Regions from separate parts of the Caulobacter sp. GW821-FHT12F03 genome, predicted to be linked through region 1. Evidence: predicted binding sites of a transcription regulator. Region 1 holds the regulator's gene; each other region holds the start of a gene.
The links. Region 1 encodes LexA, which represses DNA repair genes until DNA is damaged. Its sites were predicted from a motif close to ATGTTCNCNANNTGTTCT; they were not measured.
Positions count from the first base shown of each region.

Region 1 (4,473 bases):
GCGCCGATCGCGCCGGCGGTCCAGACCGCGCGGGTCATCGAGGGCTGGGTGGTCGATGTGCCGAGCCCCGGCGCCGGCGGCATGCGGCTGCTGCTGGCGCCGGTGAGGGTCTCGGGCGTGGCGCCGGCGGAGACGCCGGTGCGGGTGCGGGTCACACTGCGCGACGGCATCGCGCCCGCGCCGCCGGGATCGGCCGTGCGGGTGCTGGCCATGCTCGGCCCGCCGCCGGCGCCGGCCAGCCCGGGGGCCTATGACTTCGCCCGTGACGCCTGGTTCGATCGCGTGGGCGGGGTCGGTTTCAGTCTCGGCGCGCCGTCTGAGGCGACGCTGCCGCGCGCGCCCCTGCGGCTGCGGCTGGCGATGGCCGTCAATGCCGCCCGCTGGCGGCTGGCGCAGCGCATCGTCGCCCGCATGGGCCCGACCAGCGGCGGCATCGGCGCGGCCATGGTCACCGGCCATGAGGCCTGGGTGCCGGCGCAGCAGACGGCCGACATGCGCGCCTCGGGGCTGGCGCACATTCTCTCCATCTCCGGCCTGCACATGGCCATCGTCGGCGGCTTCGTGTTCGCGGCGGTGCGGCTCGGCATCGCCCTCGTGCCCTGGCTGGCGCTGCGCCTGCCGGGCAAGAAGATCGCCGCCCTGGCCGGACTGCTGGCCGTGGGCACCTATCTGGTGATGTCCGGCGCGCCGCCGCCGGCCGAGCGCGCGGCGATCACCGCCGCCGTGGCCTTCGCCGCCGTCCTCGTCGACCGGCAGGCGATCAGCCTGCGCGCGCTGGCCGTGGCGGCGCTGATCATTCTCGCCCTGCAGCCCGAGGCCGCGGCCGCGCCGGGCTTCCAGATGTCGTTCGCCGCCACAACGGCGCTGGTCGCCCTGGCCGAGGCCTGGCCGCGCACCGTGCGCGAGATCTCTGCTCCTTGGTGGATTCGCGCGCCGCAGGCGGCGGCGCTGTGGCTGACGGCGGCCGTCGCGGCCAGCTTCGTCGCCGGCCTGGCGACCGGACCGTTCGCCATGCACCACTTCAACCGCATGGCCAGCTACGGCCTGATCGCCAACCTGCTGGTCTCGCCGCTGTCGAGCTTCGTCATCATGCCGTTCCTGGCGCTCGGCGCGGCGCTGGAGCCGCTGGGGCTGGGCGGGCCGTTCCTGTGGGTCGCCGGGCAGGGCATCGACGCCATGACCGCCGTGGCGCACCAGACCGCCGCCCAGCCCGGCGCCCAGGTGACCATCGCCAGCGGCCCGGCGGCGGCCCTGCCGACAGCTTTCCTCGGCATCATGCTGCTGTGCCTGTGGAAGGGTCGCCTGCGCTGGCTTGGCGCGCCGATGGCGATGGCGGTGCTGGTCTGGCCGAGGCCCGCGCCGCCCGACGTGTGGATCGCCTCGGACGGCGCGGCCGCGGCCGTGCGTGTGGAGCGTCAGGCCGTCCTGTTGCGCCCCGACGCCCGCCGCTTCGCCGCCGATCTGTGGAGCCGGCGACGCGGACTCACGATCGCCGAGGACCCGGAGGCCGCGCGGGACGCCCTGTTCGCCTGCGACCGCTTCGCCTGCCTGCCGGGCAAAGGGCCGGACGTGGCGCTGTGGGCGCGAAAGAAACCGCCGAAGCCGGCTGAATTCGATGAGCTTTGCGCGCCGGGACGGCTGGTCGTGCTGCGCTCGACGGGGCCCTGGCGCGGCTGCGAGGGGGCGTTCCTGCTGACGGCCGACGACTTCGCGGCCGGCGGCGCGGCGGAGCTGTGGCGGACGCGGGACGGGTGGCGGGTGCGCTGGGCGAACGACGTGCGCGGGCGGCGGCCGTGGACAGACAGGTCAGACGACGCGCGGCGGACTCCGCCCTGATGTCTTGACGGCCAGTGTTGCTCCGGCGGACGACCTGCTCAAGGACCGCTTCGCGGCCGCGCAGCGGCGAGCCCGGAGGGCTCGTCCTTGACCAGGACGACCGACCGGAGCTTCAATTCCATCAAGGCCTTAAGGGCGTATCATCATTCCGGATCAGGGCTGATGGCTTCCGGCCTGCGTTCCGCCTAGGCGCCGTACCCCAGCGCCACCCCTCAGTCACGCTCCGCGTGACAGCTCCCCACGACGTGGGGAGCAATATCGGCGGCCGTCAGTGATACTTCCTGATCAGCCCGACCAGCTTGCCCTGGACCTCGACCTGGTCGGGGCCATAGACCCGCGTCTGGTACTTGGGGTTGGCCGCTTCCAGCGCGATCGAGGCGCCCTTGCGGCGCAGGCGCTTGAGGGTGGCTTCCTCGCCCTGGACCAGGGCCACGACGATCTCGCCGCTGTGGGCGGTGTCAGTCTTGCGGATCAGCACGAAGTCGCCGTCGAGGATGCCGGCCTCGATCATCGAGTCGCCCTGGACCTCGAGCACATAGTGTTCGCCGGCGCCGAGCATGCTCTCGGACACCAGCATCTTGTCGCGTTCGACCTGCAGCGCCTCGATCGGCGAGCCGGCGGCGATGCGGCCGAGCAGCGGAATTTCGCGCACATCATTGGCGATGGCCGACGGCGGCGGGGTCGTGAGCTTGTCGCCCGGGACCACCTGCGGCTTGAACGCCTGCCGGCCGCCGGATGGCGCCGAGGTCGTCGCCTGCTGCGGCAGCTTGGTCACTTCCAGCGCCCGGGCCCGGTGCGGCAGGCGGCGCAGGAAGCCGCGTTCCTCCAGCGCCGTGATCAGCCGGTGGATGCCGGACTTGGAGGCAAGATCGAGCGCCTCCTTCATTTCGTCGAACGACGGGGAGACGCCGGTCTCCTTGATCCGCTCGTGGATGAACATGAGCAGTTCGTGCTGCTTGCGGGTGAGCATGACCGGCCTCGCTGGCGAATCTGTCGCGGAACAAACCGCTAACAACCTTGGATGTTCTCTAGGTGTTCTTGGTTTCTGTCAAGTTAACGGCCGGAATGTCGAAAAAAGTCCAAGGAACACGGGCGCTTGCGGATCGTTCTCGAAGGGAACCCCAGCCCCTGAGAGACCATGTCGTTCACCGAACTCCACAGCCCGATTCCCATGACCGTCGAGGGCAAGGGCCCCGGCCAGGCCATCGCCGTCATCGACTACGGCCCCGAACACCATCTGATCTGGGTCGTGGCGCTGGATGACAGCGGCGAGATCTGGAGCGCGCCCAATCCCAAGGTGCGGATGCAGTCCAACTGGACCATGGGCCGGAAGGTCCGCCCGCCCGGCGAGGTGGAATCCCTGCGGCCGGCGGCGGTGAGGGCCGGGTAGGGCGGAAGGTCGGCTGGTGGCCTAACCCAGCAGCGCCCGCGTGGCCGATTCCACGTCGGCCTGACGCATCAGGCTCTCGCCGACCAGCATCGCCCTGGCGCCGCAGGCTTCCAGCCGGGCCGCGTCGGCGGCGGTGAACAGGCCGCTTTCGGTGACCAGCAGGGCCTCCTTCGGCGCCCGCCTGGCGAGGCGCTCGGTGATGGCCAGATCGACGGTGAAGGTGCGCAGGTCGCGGTTGTTCACGCCCACCAGCGTCGCGCCCAGGGCGCCGGCGCGGTTCATCTCGGCATCGTCATGCACCTCGACCAAGGCGTCCATGCCGAAGCGGGCGGCTTCTGACATGAGGTCGGCGGCCAAGTCGTCGTCAATCATCGCCAGGATGACCAGGATGGCGTCGGCGCCGAGTGCCCGGCTTTCGGCCACCTGCCAGGGGTCGACGAGGAAGTCCTTGCGGATGCAGGGCAGGGCGACCGCCGCCCGGGCGGCGACCAGATAGCTGTCGGCGCCCTGGAAGCTCGGGCCGTCGGTCAGCACCGACAGGCAGGCCGCACCGCCGGCCTCGTAGGCGCGGGCGAGGGCCGGCGGGTCGAAATCGGCGCGGATCAGGCCTTTGGACGGGCTGGCCTTCTTGATTTCCGCGATCAGCGCCAGTTTTCCCGGCGCGTGATGGCGCTCCAGCGAGGCCTTGAAGCCGCGCGGCGCGCTCGCGGCCTTCGCGGCCGCCTCGACCTCGCTCAACGGCCGGGCGCGCTTCCGTTCGGCCACCTCGTCGCGCTTGTAGGCGGCGATCGTCGCGAGGATATCGGTCATGCGGTCACCGCGATCAGGGTCTCGAGCGCCTTGAGCGCCCGGCCGTCGTCGATCACCGTCCCGGCCAGCTCGACGCCTTCGCGCAGGGTCTCGACCGTGTCGGCCACGAGGAAGGCCGCGGCGGCGTTGAGCAGCACGATGTCGCGATAGGCCCCGGTCTTGCCGTTCAGCAGGTCGCGCAGGGCGGCGGCGTTGAACGCCGGGTCTCCGCCCGTGAGGTCGGCGAGCGAACCGCGAGGCAATCCAACGGCTTCCGGCGTGATCTGGAAGCGCCGGACGCCGCCGTCGCGCCACTCGGCGACCTCGGTCTCGCCGGTGGTGGTCAGCTCGTCCATGCCCTGGCCGTGCACCGACCAGGCCCGCACGGCGCCGAGCGCGCCCAGCGCCTGGGCGATCGGTTCGACGAAGCGCGGGGCCGAGACCCCGACCACCTGCCG
Region 1 is NZ_JBXAQC010000003.1:166,707-171,179, forward strand. Features, by position in the region: gene AC1RN0_RS09400 (ComEC/Rec2 family competence protein) at 1-1,836, shown strand, start outside; gene lexA (transcriptional repressor LexA) at 2,105-2,806, opposite strand; gene AC1RN0_RS09410 (hypothetical protein) at 2,975-3,226, shown strand; gene trpC (indole-3-glycerol phosphate synthase TrpC) at 3,248-4,036, opposite strand; gene trpD (anthranilate phosphoribosyltransferase) at 4,033-4,473, opposite strand, start outside.

Region 2 (4,473 bases), on a different contig from region 1:
TCGTGCGCCGGCTCGCGCAGGCCGGGTCGGGCTACCGCCAGCTCGTCGACGCGGAGCTGCGCGCCCGCGCCGAGCGGCTCCTGCGCGACAGCAGTCTCAGCCACGCCCGCATCGCCGAGACGCTGGGCTACACCGACCCGACCAGTTTCAGCCGCGCCTGCCGGCGCTGGTTCCGCGGCGATCAGCCGCCGGCGGGGGCGTCCGCGCCCGCCCCGACGCGGCGGTAGATCAGCGCCTCGGCGACATGGATGCGGCCGACGCTGTCGGCACCTTCGAGATCGGCGATGGTGCGGGCGAGGCGGATGGCGCGGGTCCAGCCGCGGGCGGTCAGGTGGCCGGCGTCGGCGGCTTTTGCCATCAGCGCCCGGGCGGGATCGTTGAGCGCCGCCGCGCGGGTCAGGAAGTCGCCGTCGGCCCGGGCGTTGAGGGTCGGCGCGTCGGGGCTGTCGGCCTCGGCGCGGGCGGTCTGGATCGCCCGGGCCCGGGCGACGCGGGCGGCGACCTCGGCGGAGCCCTCGGCCGGCGGCGGCAGAGCCAGGTCGGCGGCGGCCACGGGCGGCACGTCCACCTGCAGGTCGATGCGATCGATCAGCGGGCCGGAGACGCGGCCCTGGTAGTCGCGCTGGCAGCGCGGGGCCTTGCCGCACCAGCCCTTGCCCGGACCGCCGTGACCGCAGCGGCAGGGGTTCTGGGCCGCGACCAGCTGGACCCTGGCCGGATAGCGGATGTGGGCGTTGGCCCGGGCGACCATCACCTCGCCGGTCTCCAGCGGCGCGCGCAGGGAATCGAGCGCCTGGGCGCTGAACTCCGGCAGTTCGTCGAGGAACAGCACGCCGTTGTGCGCCAGCGAGACCTCGCCCGGTTTGGCCTTCAGCCCGCCGCCGGTCAGGGCGGCCATGCTGGCCGAGTGGTGCGGGCTGCGGAACGGCCGGGTGCGGGTCAGGGCCCCGCGCGCGATCAGCCCGGCCACCGAATGGACCATCGAGGTCTCCAGCAGCTCGGCGGCCGACAGCGGCGGCAGGATGCCCGGCAGCCGCTGGGCCAGCATCGACTTGCCCGAGCCCGGCGGACCGCAGAACAGCAGGTTGTGACCGCCGGCCGCGGCGATCTCCAGCGCCCGCTTGGCCTGTTCCTGGCCGCGCACGTCGCGCAGGTCCGGGACCGGACCGCCGTCGATCATCGGCCCGGCCTTCGGTTCGGACAGCATCTGGGTTCCGCGGAAATGGTTGATCAGCCCGATCAGCGAGCGCGGCGCCAGCACCCGCGTGCCGCCGGCCCAGGCGGCTTCCGGGCCGCAGGCCTCGGGGCAGATCAGGCCCAGATCCATGGCCCCGGCGGCCACCGCGGCGGGCAGGGTCCCGGCGACCGTCGAGATGGAGCCGTCGAGCGACAGTTCGCCCACCGCGCACCAGCCGTTCAGGGCGTCGGTCGGGATCACCCCCATGGCCGCCATCACCGCCAGGGCGATCGGCAGGTCGTAGTGACTGCCTTCCTTGGGCAGGTCCGCCGGGGCGAGGTTTACTACGATGCGCTTGCCCGGCATCGCCAGGCCGAGGCCCGTGAAGGCGCCCCGCACCCGCTCCCGGCTCTCGGCCACGGCCTTGTCGCCCAGGCCCACCACGACCATGACCTGCTCACCGCCGGTGAGCTGGACCTCGACGTCCACGCGCCGGGCCTCGACGCCCTGGAACGCCACGGTGACGACGCGCGCGACCATGCCCCCTCGCTACAGCGACTGTGACTTATCCACAGACTCAACCATGGCGCGTGGTATGGATCAAGAACAAATATGGAACCAAGGCGGAAACTGAAACGATTCAGTCGCCTACCCGACATAACCTCAAGCGACGCTGCGGATCGCCTCGATGCGGTCGAACAGGGCGGCCGCTGCATCGGCGCCGCCGAAGCGCTTCAACTGTTGCGCGCCGGTGGGCGAGGTGACGTTGATCTCGGTCAGATAGTCGCCGATCACGTCGATGCCGACGAACAACAGGCCCCGGCGCTTCAGCTCCGGCGCGATGATGGCGCACAGCTCCAGGTCGCGCGCGGTCAGCTCGACCGCGGCCGCGCGGCCGCCGCGCGCGAGGTTCGAACGCACCTGGCCCTCGGCGGGAATGCGGTTGATCGCCCCCACGGGCTCGCCGTCGACCAGCAGGATGCGCTTGTCGCCCTTGCTGACGGCGGGGATGAACTTCTGGGCGATGACCTGGTCGCGGCCGATCAGGGCATGCAGCTCCAGCAGGGCGTCGAGGTTGGGGTCGTCGGCCTTCAGCCGCACCACGCCGGAGCCGCCGCCGCCGTGCAGGGGCTTGAGCACCATGTCGCCGTGCCGTTCGCGGAAATCGTAGATCGCCTCGACGTCGCTGGTGATCAGGGTCGGCGGCTGGACGCCCGGGAAGTCGGTGACGAACAGCTTCTCCGGCGCGTTGCGCACCTCGGTCGGATTGTTCACCACCAGGGTCCGCGGGTGGATCTTGTCGAGGAAGTGGGTGGCCGTGATGTAGGCCATGTCGAATGGCGGATCCTGGCGCATCAGCACCACGTCGACGTCGTCGATCATGTCGACCACCCGGGTCTCGCCGAAGCTGACATGGTCGCCCTTGACCGCCTGCACCGTCACCGGACGGCCGCGGGCCGTGACCCGGCCCTCTTCCAGCGACAGCTTGTCCGGCGTGTAGACGAACAGCGAATGCCCGCGGCTCTGGGCCTCCAGCATCATCATGAAGGTGGAGTCGGTCTCGATGTTGATCCGTTCGATCGGATCCATCTGTACGGCGACCTTCAGTGACATGGGGGCTCCTGGGCCAGGCGATGACGGCGAACGCTACATAGCGATGGTGCGGGCCGGGCGGGAGGGGGCAGGCGCCGCTAGTTGAGCTGCAGCCGGACCCGTTCGCGCGCCGCCCGCGCCGCCAGGGCCGCGCCGCCGTCGAGCACCTGGGCCTGGGTCAGGGCCTGCAGGGCCCCGGCCAGGGCGCCCTGGCCCTCGCGGGCGGCGGCCACATCGAGCCACGGGCGGTGGTCGGTCGGGTCGAGCAGCGCCCGCCGCAGGGCCGAGCGTTCGGCGCGGGGCCAGTCGTGGGCCGCCTGGGCGCGGGCGAAGATGTTGTTTTGCAGCCGGATCAGCACCGCGCGGTCGCTCATCGGGGCCATCAGCAGCTCGAGCCGCCCGGCGACGTCCGGCGTCAGCCCGGCGCGGAAGGCGCGCCGCGACAGCTCCGAGGGCAGCACCACCCGGCCCTCGCTGAACGGGTCCAGCGCCAGCGGGCCCTCGCGCGTCTCGATGCGCAGCAGGAAGTGGCCGGGAAAATCGACTCCGCGCACATCCAGATCGCAGCGCCGCGCCGCGTGCAGGTAGAAGACCCCCAGCGACACCGGGATGCCCAGCCGCCGCTCGGCCACGGCGATGATGTCGGCGTTGTCGGGATGATCGTAGGTCATCAGGTCGCCCTGCAGCCGCAGGTCGCCGGCCATCGACTCGGCGATGGCTTCTTCCGGGGATTCGGCCTGCAGCCGCCCGGCGAGACAATCGGCGCCCTCGTTGGCCACGGCCCTGGCCGCGTCGGCGTCGCGCTCGGGATCGTCGTGCACGGCGCAGGCGATCGCGGCCTCCAGCAGGGGAAACCCGTCGTCGCCCAGCCTGCCGGCCTCGGTCAGGAACGCTTCCGCCTCTTCGCGTGTCATACAGCCCTAACGCGTCAACCGCCCTTCCAGGCGTCAGGAATATGGCGCGGCAGTCTGCCGGGGGCGAGGGCGATCAGGTCGAGGCGGATCGTCGCGCCTTTCAGGGCCGGCCTGCCGGCCGCGATCGCCGCCGCCGCGCGGCGCAGGCGCTGGCGCTGGTCGGGCCTCACCGCTTCCAGCGCGGTCTCCAGCGTGGTGCGGCGCTTGACTTCCACCACGGCCAGCACGCCGCCCTTCAGGGCCAGCAGGTCGATCTCGCCCTGTGGCGACGCCAGCCGGAAGCCGAGCACGCGGTAGCCCCTGAGCATCAGCAGCAGCGCCGCCAGCACCTCGCCGCGCCGGCCGCTGCGGCGGGCGAGGCCCCCGCGCCGGCTGCGGACGCTGGTCACCGCCCGTCCTTGAGGGCCATGGCGCGCTTGTAGAGATCGCGACGGTTCAGCCCGAGCGCCCGGGCCACCTCGGACGCCGCCTCGCCGGGCGGCAGGCGGGTCAGGGCGTCGGCCAGGGCCGCGTCGGCGTCCTCCGCGCTCGAGGCCTGTTCGACGCCGGGGCCGACGAGGATGACGATCTCGCCCCTGGGGGCATCGAGCCTGGGATCGGCGGCCAGTTCGGACAGCGTGCCGCGCACGGTCGTCTCGAACAGCTTGGTCAGTTCACGGGCCACGGCCGCCTCGCGGTCGCCGAACACCGCCGCCATGTCTGCCAGGCTGGCGCGCAGGCGCGGGCCGCTTTCGTAGAAGATCAGGGTGGCGTGGACGTTGGCGACCTCGGCGAGGAAGGTCCGCCGCG
Region 2 is NZ_JBXAQC010000002.1:418,101-422,573, forward strand. Features, by position in the region: gene AC1RN0_RS07490 (helix-turn-helix domain-containing protein) at 1-227, shown strand, start outside; gene AC1RN0_RS07495 (YifB family Mg chelatase-like AAA ATPase) at 182-1,717, opposite strand; gene gshB (glutathione synthase) at 1,841-2,791, opposite strand; gene AC1RN0_RS07505 (SirB1 family protein) at 2,869-3,684, opposite strand; gene AC1RN0_RS07510 (YraN family protein) at 3,699-4,073, opposite strand; gene rsmI (16S rRNA (cytidine(1402)-2'-O)-methyltransferase) at 4,070-4,473, opposite strand, start outside.
Region 2: a site for LexA is predicted at 1,781-1,798, ahead of AC1RN0_RS07495 (YifB family Mg chelatase-like AAA ATPase). Genes of this name have one in related genera too.

Region 3 (4,473 bases), on a different contig from region 1:
CGGGGCCGAGGGCGTGACGGCGTGTCCGTGGCTCCCGAAATAGCCCAGGAAGCTGCTGCGGATGTCGTTGAGACTCTTCATCGTACGGCCAGGTCGCTGTCGGGTCGGGGCGCCGCCCCCTCGCCGGTGTGGAATGGAACCGGCTCCTTAGCCAAGGGCCGCTCGCGCGACAAAGGAAAAGGGCGCGCGAGGCGGGTTTTGCGGTCAGTTGGGCAGGTTGCGGCCAGCCCCGGTGGAGCCGACGACGCCATCCCGCGGCAGACGGGCGCGCCTCAACGAAAAAGGACGCCCGGCGGTGGCGCCGGACGTCCTTCATTCACGGTGAGCCCCGCGGGGCCACGCGGGCGGCGGGTGGGCAAACGCCCGGCGCGGAGAGGCGCGCCGTGAAAGCGGTCGCCGAAGCCTAGTCGACGTCGTCCCCTTCGCTGGGACCGACCAGCAGCTCTTCCTCGATGATCTCGGACTTGCCGCGCACGGCCGCCTCGATCTGGCCGGCGATGTCGGCGTTCTTCTTGAGGAACTCGCGAACGTTGTCGCGGCCCTGGCCGATGCGCTGGTCGCCGAAGGAGAACCAGGAGCCCGACTTGTCGATGACGCCGGCCTTGACGCCCAGGTCGATGATCTCGCCCAGCTTGGAGATGCCCTCGCCGTACATGATGTCGAACTCGACCTCGCGGAACGGCGGGGCGACCTTGTTCTTGACCACCTTGACCCGGACGTTGTTGCCGACGATCTCGTCGCGGATCTTGACCGAGCCGGTGCGGCGGATGTCGAGGCGCACCGAGGCGTAGAACTTCAGCGCGTTGCCGCCCGTCGTCGTCTCCGGGCTGCCGTACATCACGCCGATCTTCATGCGGATCTGGTTGATGAAGATGACCAGGGTGCCGGCCTTGGAGATCGAGGCGGTCAGCTTGCGCAGCGCCTGGCTCATCAGGCGGGCCTGCAGGCCCGGCAGGCTGTCGCCCATCTCGCCTTCGATTTCCGCGCGCGGCGTCAGGGCCGCCACGGAGTCGATGACGATCACGTCGACGGCGTTCGAGCGCACGAGGGTGTCGGTGATCTCCAGCGCCTGCTCGCCGGTGTCCGGCTGGGACACCAGCAGGTCGTCCAGATTGACGCCCAGCTTGCGGGCGTACTGCGGATCCAGCGCGTGCTCGGCGTCGACGAAGGCCGCCGTGCCGCCGGCCTTCTGGACCTCGGCCACCACATGCAGGGCCAGGGTCGTCTTGCCCGAGCTTTCCGGACCGTAGATCTCGACCACCCGCCCCTTGGGCAGGCCGCCGATGCCCAGCGCGATGTCCAGGCCGAGCGAGCCCGTGGGCACCGCCTCGACCTCGATCTTGCTCTTGGAGCCGAGCCGCATAACGGAGCCCTTGCCGAAAGCCCGATCGATCTGCGTCAGCGCCGCTTCGAGCGCGCGCTGCTTGTCACCTTCGTCGCGTGTCACGAGTCTCAAAGCCGCCTGGTTCATGGGAGCCGTCCTTATTCCACGATTCTGTCGGGCCGCGCGGCCCACGGACGAACTTTGATCACGCTTTGTTCCGGTTGGCAATATGTTCTCCTTCGCACCCGTCCAGATTGTAACGCGGATGTGAGCGCGGGCGGCCCTATTCGGCGGCGAGCGTTTCGGGCGGGCGACGGGAGGCGTGCCAGGGCCGGTCGCCGAGGATCGTCGCCCGCACCATGACCCGCCGGGCGGGAAGGTAGTCGTTGACCGCGTAATGCTGCGTCACGCGGTTGTCCCAGAAGGCGACGGCGTTCTCGCTCCAGCGCCAGCGGACGAGGAATTCCGGCTTCTGGATGTGCTCGAAGAGCAGGCCGAGGATCGCGTCGCTCTCCTTCCGGTTGAGGCCCACGATGCGGTCGGTGAAGGTGACATTGACGAAAAGGCCGTCCGCGCCCGTCTCCGGATGGGTCCGCACGACGGGATGAATCACGGGCGGATTGGCCGCCACGGCCCGGGCGTGCTTCTCCGCCCCGGCCGCCCGGGCGACCACGCCGTCGGCCGGGAAGCCGCGGGCGAAGTCGTGGACCGCGTCCAGACCGGTGAGAAAGTCCCGCAGCGACGGGGACAGGGCCTCGAACGCCGCGCGCATGTTCGACCAGATCGTGTCCCCGCCATACGGCGGCAGCAGATGGGCGTGCAGGACGGCGGCCTTCGGCGGCGTCTGGATGAAGGTGACGTCGGTATGCCAGCTGTCGTTGTCGGTCGGATTGTCCCGGTGGTTGTCGAGCGTGAACAGCTCCGGCGCCTCGGCCACGCCCGGATAGAGCGGGTGGGTGTGCAGGGCCCCGAACCGGGCGGCGAAGTCGCGGTGCTGCACCGGAGTAAGGCGCTGGTTTTCGAAGAAGATCACCTGGTGACGCAGCAGGGCCGCCTCGATGTCGGCCAGCTGTTCCGGATCGAGCGGCCGCGACAGGTCGACGCCTTCGACCAGGGCGCCGATGGTCGGGGTCAGCGGGGTGAACGTGGCGCGGGGCATGGCGGGTCTCTCTTGCGGGATCAGGCGCGGGACAGGGCGGGCGGGCGGGTCGCCACGCGCCGGTCGAGGTCGTACAGGTGTGCCAGTCCGTCGAGCCACGGCCCATGCCCGGACATGATGTTGATGTGGCCGGCGTCGCCCGCGTCGACGAGATCCGCGCCCCAGTCGGCCGCGAAAGCCTGCGCCCTGTCGAAGGCGACATAGGGGTCGGTGCGGCTGGCCACCACCGTGGTCGGGAACGGCAGGAGCCGGCGCGGCATGGGCGAGAAGCCCTCGAGCAGTCGCCCGGCCGGGCCGCCGGGATTGAGGTCGGCCGGCGCGACCAGCAGGGCGCCGCCGATGCCGCGTCCACCATTGACCGCGCAGAGATGAGCGACCAGCGCGCAGCCCAGGCTGTGGGCCACCAGCAAGGCGCCGGGCCGCGCCCGCACCGCCTCGGCCAGGGCCGCGGTCCAGTCGCCGAGACGGGGCCGCGTCCAGTCGGACTGCTCGACCCGCTCGGCCGTCGGCAGGCGGGCCTGCCAGTGCGACTGCCAGTGGCCGACCGGTGAGTTGAACAGGCCCGGCACGATCAGCACGGGGCGGGACAGGCTGTGATCGCGGTCGGAGGACATGGCGGCGGCGCGTTCGGCGGGGTGACGGAGGGGCGGTCAGGGTGCGCCGCCGCCTTCCGGATTTAAAGCCTACAATTCTTGTGGGGATTGCAAATTTTCTGGAAGCGGCGGGCGGATGCGATGTCGGCCGGGCCGCGCTGCCCATTTCGGGGCGGTTTTTCCGGGGCCCGCGAGGAACCGGAAACCGGCGCTTAAGGCCGTCCGCGCATGATGGACGCGATCCTCAGGGGAAGACCGCCTTGTCCATCGCCGCCCGCCGCCTGCTCGGCCTCGCCTTCGCCAACGCCGACATGTTGCTCGAGATCGAACCGGGCGGCGTCATCCTGCTGGCGCTGGGCGCGGCCCAGGCGACGCTCGGCGCCGATGAGAAGTCCCTCGTCGGCAAGGTCTGGCGCGAACTGATCGTCGAGGCCGACCGGCCGATGCTGGACGCCCTGTTCGGCGGCCTCGAGGACGGCGCGCGGCGTCCGCCGCTGGTGGTGCGCGTGGCCGGCCAGCCCGGACGCGCCGTCGCCGTCACCGCCCGCCGCCTGCCCGACAATGACGGCCGGATCTCCTGCGCCGTGCTCTCCGCCCCCGCGCCGCAGGCCGCCGGCGCGTCCGACGGGCTGCTCAGCCGCGACGGCTTCGAGGCGGTGACCAAGTCCCTGATGGACGCGGCCAGGGTCACCGGCCAGCAGCTCGAGCTGGCGATGGTCGAGATGGCCGGCCTGGCGGAAGCCCGCCAGGCGCTGGGCGACGAAGCCGGCGCGGCGCTGGAGCGCCAGGTGGCCGGGGCCCTGCGCGCCGAATCCCACCAGGGCGCCGCCGCGGCGAAGCTGGGCGACGACCGCTTCGTGCTGCTGCGCGAGCAGGGCGAGAACCCGGCCACGATGATCCGGCGACTGACGCGGGTGGTGTCCGCCTGCGCCGGCGGCCAGAGCCTGGGCGCGGACGCCCACGCCGTGCCGCTGGAACCGGGCGCCCCCGCCCGGCTTGCCCGCGCCCTGCGCTACGCCCTGGATGACTTCCTCGCCGAGGGCCTGAAGGACGTGCCGCCGATCTCGCTGAGCCAGGCCATGGACCGTTCCGTGCGCCGCACGCTGAGCAAGGCCGGGGAGCTCGGCGCGGCCGTCAGCCAGCGCCGGTTCACCCTCGCCTACCAGCCGGTGGTCGATATCCAGACCGGCGTCGCCCATCACCACGAGGCGCTCGTGCGGTTCGAGGACGGCGGCAGCCCCTTCACCATGGTCCGCATGGCCGAGGAGTTCGACCTGATCGAGGAGCTCGACCACGCCGTGATCGAGCAGGTGGTCCGCCAGCTGAAGGGCGACCGGACCGGCAAGCTGCGGCTGGCGGCCAACATCTCCGGCCGGTCGATCGGCAGCGAGATCTTC
Region 3 is NZ_JBXAQC010000009.1:67,779-72,251, forward strand. Features, by position in the region: gene alaS (alanine--tRNA ligase) at 1-81, opposite strand, end outside; gene recA (recombinase RecA) at 404-1,471, opposite strand; gene tauD (taurine dioxygenase) at 1,608-2,483, opposite strand; gene AC1RN0_RS17605 (RBBP9/YdeN family alpha/beta hydrolase) at 2,504-3,097, opposite strand; gene AC1RN0_RS17610 (EAL domain-containing protein) at 3,337-4,473, shown strand, end outside.
Region 3: a site for LexA is predicted at 1,543-1,560, ahead of recA (recombinase RecA). Genes of this name have one in related genera too.